One region of the Nocardiopsis sp. iso_25 genome, then DNA from elsewhere that is predicted to be linked to it. Evidence: predicted binding sites of a transcription regulator. Region 1 holds the regulator's gene; each other region holds the start of a gene.
The links. Region 1 encodes LexA, which represses DNA repair genes until DNA is damaged. Its sites were predicted from a motif close to TCGAACANNTGTTCGA; they were not measured.
Positions count from the first base shown of each region.

Region 1 (2,247 bases):
GTCCTGCTGAAGGGCTCGGTGACCCCCGAGCGCTTGGCCACCATCAGCAGGACGGTCTCCTGGGTGGTGAACCTGCGCTCGCAGACGGGGCAGGACCGGCGGCGCCGGATGGCCGCGCCGTCGTCGGTGGACCTGCTGTCGATCACCCGGGTGTCCGGATGGCGGCAGAACGGACAGTGCACCCTGGTTCACCTGCTTCTCTCACCGAATGACAACGCCTAGGTACCACTAAACCACAACTTCTGGGCAACCACTCCTGTCGCAACACCAGATGTTGTGGTCGAACCTAGACTTCTTCCTGACCCCGCCGCAACCCCGGCACGGGCGTGTCACGAACACGGCCGAGGGACCGCGCGGCATCGCGGCCCGCGGCGGCGGGGTGGGGCGGGGAAGTCGGCGCGGGCGGACTGCTGCGGGGGCGGCCCGGCACCGCGCTCAAGGATAGCGCCGCCCACCGGAGCCGCCGCTCCCGGCGGCGGGCACCGGAATCCCGACGTCACGGGGATTTCGGTCGAGCCGACGCTCCGGGATAAGACCCCCGCGCCCGGCCGGAACCGCTGCCACGGACACGCGTTCGCGCATTCCGGGGACAACAGCGCGTGAACGCGTGTACACACGTAAGTGCAGGCCGGAAATTGACCGCGAATACGCGCGACGGCAATTGCCACCGGCCTCGAACGCTTGTTTGATATCACCGTGTGCAACGACTAAAGTTGACCTTGATTTCACACCGGTTTCGCCATCACGTGGACCCCCAGGTCGGCACGGTCGCGGACCGGGGGTGGCCAGTCACACAAGCAGGCCCTGACCGAACCGAATGCCGAGGAGGCCCGGCCGTGCCGGAGGAGAATCCCGGAACCGCAGATACCGCCACCGTTCTCGCACCAGCGGAGAACGCGGGCGGGTCCACGCCCGAAGCCCCCAAACTCACCGCGCGCCAGCAGAGCGTGCTGAACTGCATCCAGCGCTATGTCCGGGAGCGGGGTTTCCCCCCGTCGATAAGGGAAATCGGGGAAGCGGTCGGCCTGTCCAGCCCGTCCAGTGTGGCGCACCAGCTCAAGGTCCTCCAGCGCAAGGGTTACCTGCACCGAGACCAGAACCGGCCGCGCGCGGTGGAGCTGCGCACGCCCGGGCGCGCCTCGGGGCAGACCCTGGTGCCCGAGGACATCGACCTCTCGCGCGCCGCGGCCGTGCCGCTGGTCGGCCGGATCGCCGCCGGCGGTCCGATCCTGGCGGAGGAGTCGGTGGAGGACGTGCTCGCCCTGCCGCGCCAGCTGGTGGGTGAGGGACGCCTGTTCATGCTCACCGTGGTCGGCGACTCGATGACCGACGCCGCCATCACCGACGGCGACATGGTGGTGGTGCGCCAGCAGCAGGACGCCAACAACGGCGACATCGTGGCGGCGCTGCTCGACGAGGAGGCGACCGTCAAGGTGCTGCGCCGCGAGGAGGGCGGCCACGTGTGGCTGATGCCGCGCAACGAGGCCTACGAGCCGATCAACGGCGACGACGCCACCATCCTCGGCAAGGTGGTCGCGGTCATGCGCCGCGTCTGAGGTACCCGCGTACCCGCGTCTCCGGTCCCCCTCCCCTCGGAGGGACCGGGGACGCTTCCCCCTGTGGACGGCGCGGGGCCGACGGGCGCGGGCCGCTAGGCTGAGAGGGTGTTCACACGTGCCTCCTCCCCCGCCGTCCGCTGGCGCACCGCACTGGCCGGTGCGGCGAGCGCCGTCCTGTTGACCGCCGCCTGCGCCCCCGCCGACGACGGGGCCGCCGAGGCGCCGGGGGTCGGCGGCGTCGAGCGCGAGGTGGCCTTCGAGGGCGGCGGGTACGAGGTGTCCGGCGCGTTCCGGATGCCCCAGGACGTCTCCGGCACCGTTCCGGGCGCGCTCATCATCTCCGGCAGCGGTCCCACCGACCGCGACGGCAACAGCTCCGTGCGCCCCGACGCCGGCACCAACCAGAACCTGTCCCGGGTGCTCGCCGACGTCGGGGTGGCCTCGCTGCGCTACGACAAGTACGGCAGCGGTCCGGACTTCGAGACGCCGGGCCCCGGCGACGAGGTCGCGCCGGTGGACCCGGTGATCTTCGACGAGCAGGTCGCGGCGGCCTACGAGGAACTCGTCTCCCAGCCGGAGGTGGACCCCGAACGGGTGGTCGTCGTCGGGCACAGCGAGGGCGCCCTGTACGCGCTGCGCGCCCACGAGCTCATCGGGGCCGAGCACCCCTCCCCCGCGCTCGTGCTGG
Region 1 covers NZ_CM149667.1:4,810,650-4,812,896, forward strand. The annotation lists gene nrdR (transcriptional regulator NrdR) at 1-182, opposite strand, end outside; gene lexA (transcriptional repressor LexA) at 837-1,556, shown strand; gene AC0VX6_RS20710 (alpha/beta hydrolase family protein) at 1,665-2,247, shown strand, end outside.

Region 2 (2,247 bases), 3.0 Mb from region 1:
GGGCGAGACCGCGTCGCGCTCGTAGGGCGGGGGCCCGACGGGGGCCGAGCCGCGGGGATCTTCCTCGTGGAAGTCGTACACGGGGTTTCCTCCCTGTTCCTAGGCCCGGCTGAGCCTGCGCAGGGCGCTGCGCAGCAGGACGGCGACGTCGTCGGTGTGCTCGGCCTCGGTCGCCACGGCGGAGGCGGCGGCCTCGGCGTCCTTGGCCGACCAGCCGAGGTTGACCAGGCCGGAGACCACCTGTCCGCGCCAGGCGCCGTTGGGCTCGCCGCCGGACCCGGCGGCCTCGGACCCGGGCGGGGTGCCGTCGGTGAGCACGGGCGCGTCGAGCTTGCCGCGCAGTTCCAGGACGATGCGCTGGGCGCCCTTCTTGCCGATGCCGGGCACGCGGGTGAGGGCGGTGGTGTCCTCGGTGGACACGGCGTGGCGCAGGCTGGAGGGGCTGTGGACCGAGAGCATGGCCAGGGCCAGGCGGGGGCCGACGCCGGAGGCGGTCTGGAGCTGCTCGAACAGGTGCTTCTCGTCGTCGTCGGCGAACCCGAACAGGGTCAGGGACTCCTCGCGCACGACGAGGCTGGTGGCCACGGTCCCGGTCTCGCCCACGTGCAGGCGCGAGAGCGCGGAGGGCGTGCACTGCACGGTCATGCCGACCCCGCCGACGTCGATGACGGCGGTGCCCGCGCCGCGCGCGGCCACCCGGCCGGTGAGGAACGCGATCATCTGGTGTGGGCACCGGGGACGGTGCCCCTCTCCTTCCTGGGGGCGGGGCGCTAGCGGCCGCGGGTGCGGCGGGCCAGCTCCACCTTGCGGGCGAAGTCCTGCTGGGCCTGGGCGACGCGGGCCTGGGCCCCGCCGCGCCAGATGTGGCAGATGGCCAGGGCGACGGCGTCGGCCGCGTCGGCGGGCTTGGGGGGTCCGTCGAGTCCGAGGATACGCGCCACCATCGTGCCGACCTGCGCCTTGTCGGCGCGGCCGTTGCCGGTGATGGCGGCCTTGGCCTCGCTGGGGGTGTGCATGGCCACGGGCAGGCCGCGGCGGGCGGCGCAGACCAGGGCGATGCCGCTGGCCTGGGCGGTGCCCATGACGGTGCTGAGGTTGTGCTGGGCGAAGACGCGCTCGACGGCGACGGCGTCGGGCTGGTAGCGGTCCAGCCACTCCTCGATACCGCGCTCGATGCCCACGAGCCGGTGGGGCAGGTCGGTGTCGGGGCTGGTGCGCACGGCGTCGGCGCCGAGCAGGGCGAGCGGTCGGCCGATGGCGCCCTCGACGGCGGCGACACCGCACCGGGTCAGCCCGGGGTCGATCCCCAACACGCGCACGCGCCTCACCCTTGTCCTCTCGAACGTCCGTTCGCCCACATGCTAGCGGCGGGCGACGACGTCCGCCTCCGGCCCGCCCGGGCGTGTCGGCCCCCGGGGGCGCCCTCCGGCCGGAGCCCGCCGCTGCCAGGGCCACCCTGTCGCGAGCGTAGTCGCCCGGCCGGGCGCGGCCGCACGCCCCCGGACCGCGCGCTGTCTTCGGGTTCCGGAGAAAAGGGATGGACGGGACACCGAACGCGTGCTAAGTTGCTCTCAGTTCGAGAAATACTCGGATTGAGAACAACTGGAGGCGCACGTGGCCGACCCGCGCAACGAGGAGGGCGAGAGCCGGTTCCTCGCCGACTACGACCCGCACGCGTTCGCCCCGGCCGCGGTCACCGTCGACGTCGTCGCCCTCACCATCCGCTCGGGCGTGCCGCACGTGCTGCTGACGCGGCGCGCCGAGCACCCCCAGCGCGGCTGGTGGGCGCTGCCGGGCGGATTCGTCCGGGCCCAGGACGGACCGGACGGCCCCGCCGACCCCGACCTGCCCGACGCCGCCCTGCGCGTGCTCTCGGAGAAGACTCTGCTGCCCACCGAACTGCACCTGGAGCAGCTGGGCACCTACGGCGCCCGGGACCGGGACCCGCGCATGCGCGTCTTCTCGGTCGCCTACGTCCTGCTGGCCCCCGACCTGCCCGACCCGCACACCGGCCGGGGCACCGAGGAGGCCGCCTGGACCCCCTGGCGCGACCTCGGCCACGGCGACGGCGCGCGCCCCGGGCTCGACCTGGCCTTCGACCACGGCCGCCTCCTGGCCGACGCGGTCGAGCGCGCCCGCTCCAAGCTGGAGTACACCCCGCTGGCCACGGCCTTCCTGCCGCCCGCCTTCACCATCACGGCGCTGCGCGAGGTGTACGAGGCCGTGTGGGGCCAGTCCCTGCACGCG
Region 2 covers NZ_CM149667.1:1,845,037-1,847,283, reverse strand. The annotation lists gene ruvB (Holliday junction branch migration DNA helicase RuvB) at 1-81, opposite strand, end outside; gene ruvA (Holliday junction branch migration protein RuvA) at 100-720, opposite strand; gene ruvC (crossover junction endodeoxyribonuclease RuvC) at 771-1,319, opposite strand; gene AC0VX6_RS08045 (NUDIX hydrolase) at 1,615-2,247, shown strand, end outside.
Region 2: the regulator LexA is predicted to act here: its motif matches at 1,339-1,354, upstream of ruvC (crossover junction endodeoxyribonuclease RuvC).

Region 3 (2,247 bases), 3.2 Mb from region 1:
TGGCAGGTTCGGCGGCCGGGCCGGAGGCGCTGTCGTCGCCCTTGACGGGCACGCCCAGCTTCTCCTTGATCTTCTTCTCGACCTCGTTGGCCATGTCGGCGTTCTCGCGCAGGAAGTTGCGCGCGTTCTCCTTGCCCTGGCCCAGCTGGGTGCCCTCGTAGGTGTACCAGGCGCCCGACTTGCGGACGATGCCGTGCTCCACGCCCAGGTCGATGAGGCTGCCCTCGCGCGAGACGCCCACCCCGTAGAGGATGTCGAACTCGGCCTGCTTGAAGGGCGGCGCGACCTTGTTCTTGACGACCTTGACGCGGGTGCGGTTGCCGACCGCGTCGGTGCCGTCCTTGAGCGTCTCGATGCGGCGCACGTCCAGGCGCACCGAGGCGTAGAACTTGAGCGCCTTGCCGCCGGTCGTCGTCTCGGGCGAGCCGAACATGACGCCGACCTTCTCGCGCAGCTGGTTGATGAAGATCGCGGTGGTGTTGGTCTGGTGGAGCGCACCGGCGATCTTGCGCAGCGCCTGGGACATCAGGCGGGCCTGGAGTCCGACGTGGCTGTCGCCCATCTCGCCCTCGATCTCGGCGCGGGGCACCAGGGCCGCCACGGAGTCGATGACGATGATGGAGACCGCGCCGGAGCGGATGAGCATGTCGACGATCTCCAGCGCCTGCTCACCGGTGTCCGGCTGAGAGAGCAGCAGGTCGTCGGTGTTGACGCCGATCTTCTTGGCGTACTCGGGGTCGAGCGCGTGCTCGGCGTCGACGAAGGCCGCGATGCCGCCCATCCGCTGGGCGCTGGCCACCGCGTGCAGGGCCACGGTGGTCTTACCGCTGGACTCGGGGCCGTAGACCTCCACGACGCGGCCCCGGGGCAGGCCGCCGATGCCGAGCGCCACGTCGAGCGCGATCGCCCCGGTGGGGATCGACTCCACCGGCGGGCGGTCGTCGTCGCCCAGGCGCATGATGGAGCCCTTGCCGAACTGCCGCTCGATCTGGGCGAGCGCTGTTTCGAGAGCCTTGTCTCGGTCTCCAGATGCCACGGGATACCCCTGTTGTTGGGTGGATGCCTTTTTCTTCATGGTGAGCACGACGCTACGCGGTCGCTACGACAATCGCGACGTCCCACGTCCGCCTGTGGACAACCCACCCTACCCGAACCTGTGTTCGATATGGCGTACGAAACGGATGCGACCTCGCGGGAGGTCCGTCGCCGGATCAGCGTCTGGAGGCGGGCAGGTCGAAGGCGTCGCACACGGCGCGCCACACCTCCTTGGGCGCCGCCCCGTCGGCGAGCGCCTGCTCCACCGTGCGGGACCCGAGCCCCTCCAGGACGTGGTCGCGGGCCACGCTCTGCGCGTAGGCCTCGCCGAACTGCTCGTGCATGTTGTGCCAGAAAACCGTGAGTCTCATCGGGCCCAGTATCGGTGATCGCGGCGTCCGCCGCGTCCCCTCCCCTTTGTCCCCGCCCGCGGGCACACTGGCGGCATGAGCCGTGCGCCCCGCCCCCTCGAACGCTTCGGACCCGCCACCAGGGCCTGGTTCGACCGGGCCTTTCCCGCGGGCCCCACCCCCGCCCAGACCGGTGCCTGGGAGTCGGTCCAGGACGGGAGGAACACGCTGGTCGTGGCCCCGACCGGCTCGGGCAAGACCCTGTCGGCCTTCCTGTGGTCGCTGGACCGGCTGTCCTCGGCCCCGGTCCCCGAGGACCGGGCCCGCCGCTGCCGGGTGCTGTACGTGTCCCCGCTCAAGGCCCTCGCGGCGGATGTGGAGCGCAACCTGCGCGTCCCCCTGGCCGGGATCGCGGCCGCCGCCGAGGCCGGGGGGCACGCGCTGTCCCCGGTCACCGTGGGAGTGCGCACCGGCGACACCCCGGCCGCCGAGCGGCGCAGGCTCGCCACCCGGCCGCCGGACGTGCTCATCACCACGCCCGAGTCGCTGTTCCTCGTGCTCACCTCGCGGGCCAGGGAGGGGCTGGCCGGGGTGGAGACGGTCATCGTCGACGAGGTGCACGCGCTCGCGGGGAGCAAGCGCGGCGCGCACCTGGCGCTGAGCCTGGAGCGGCTGGACGCCCTGCTGAACCGCCCGGCGCAGCGGATCGGCCTGTCGGCGACCGTGCGCCCGCCCGACCTGGTGGCGCGGTTCCTGGGCGGCGCGGACGTCGTCGCCCCGCCCGGATCCCCCGGCATGGACCTGCGCGTGGTGGTGCCCGTCCCCGACATGGAGGAGCCCGGCGACCCGGGGCCGGCCCGGC
Region 3 covers NZ_CM149667.1:1,634,543-1,636,789, reverse strand. The annotation lists gene recA (recombinase RecA) at 1-1,036, opposite strand, end outside; gene AC0VX6_RS07165 (DUF3046 domain-containing protein) at 1,212-1,406, opposite strand; gene AC0VX6_RS07160 (ATP-dependent helicase) at 1,482-2,247, shown strand, end outside.
Region 3: the regulator LexA is predicted to act here: its motif matches at 1,149-1,164, upstream of recA (recombinase RecA).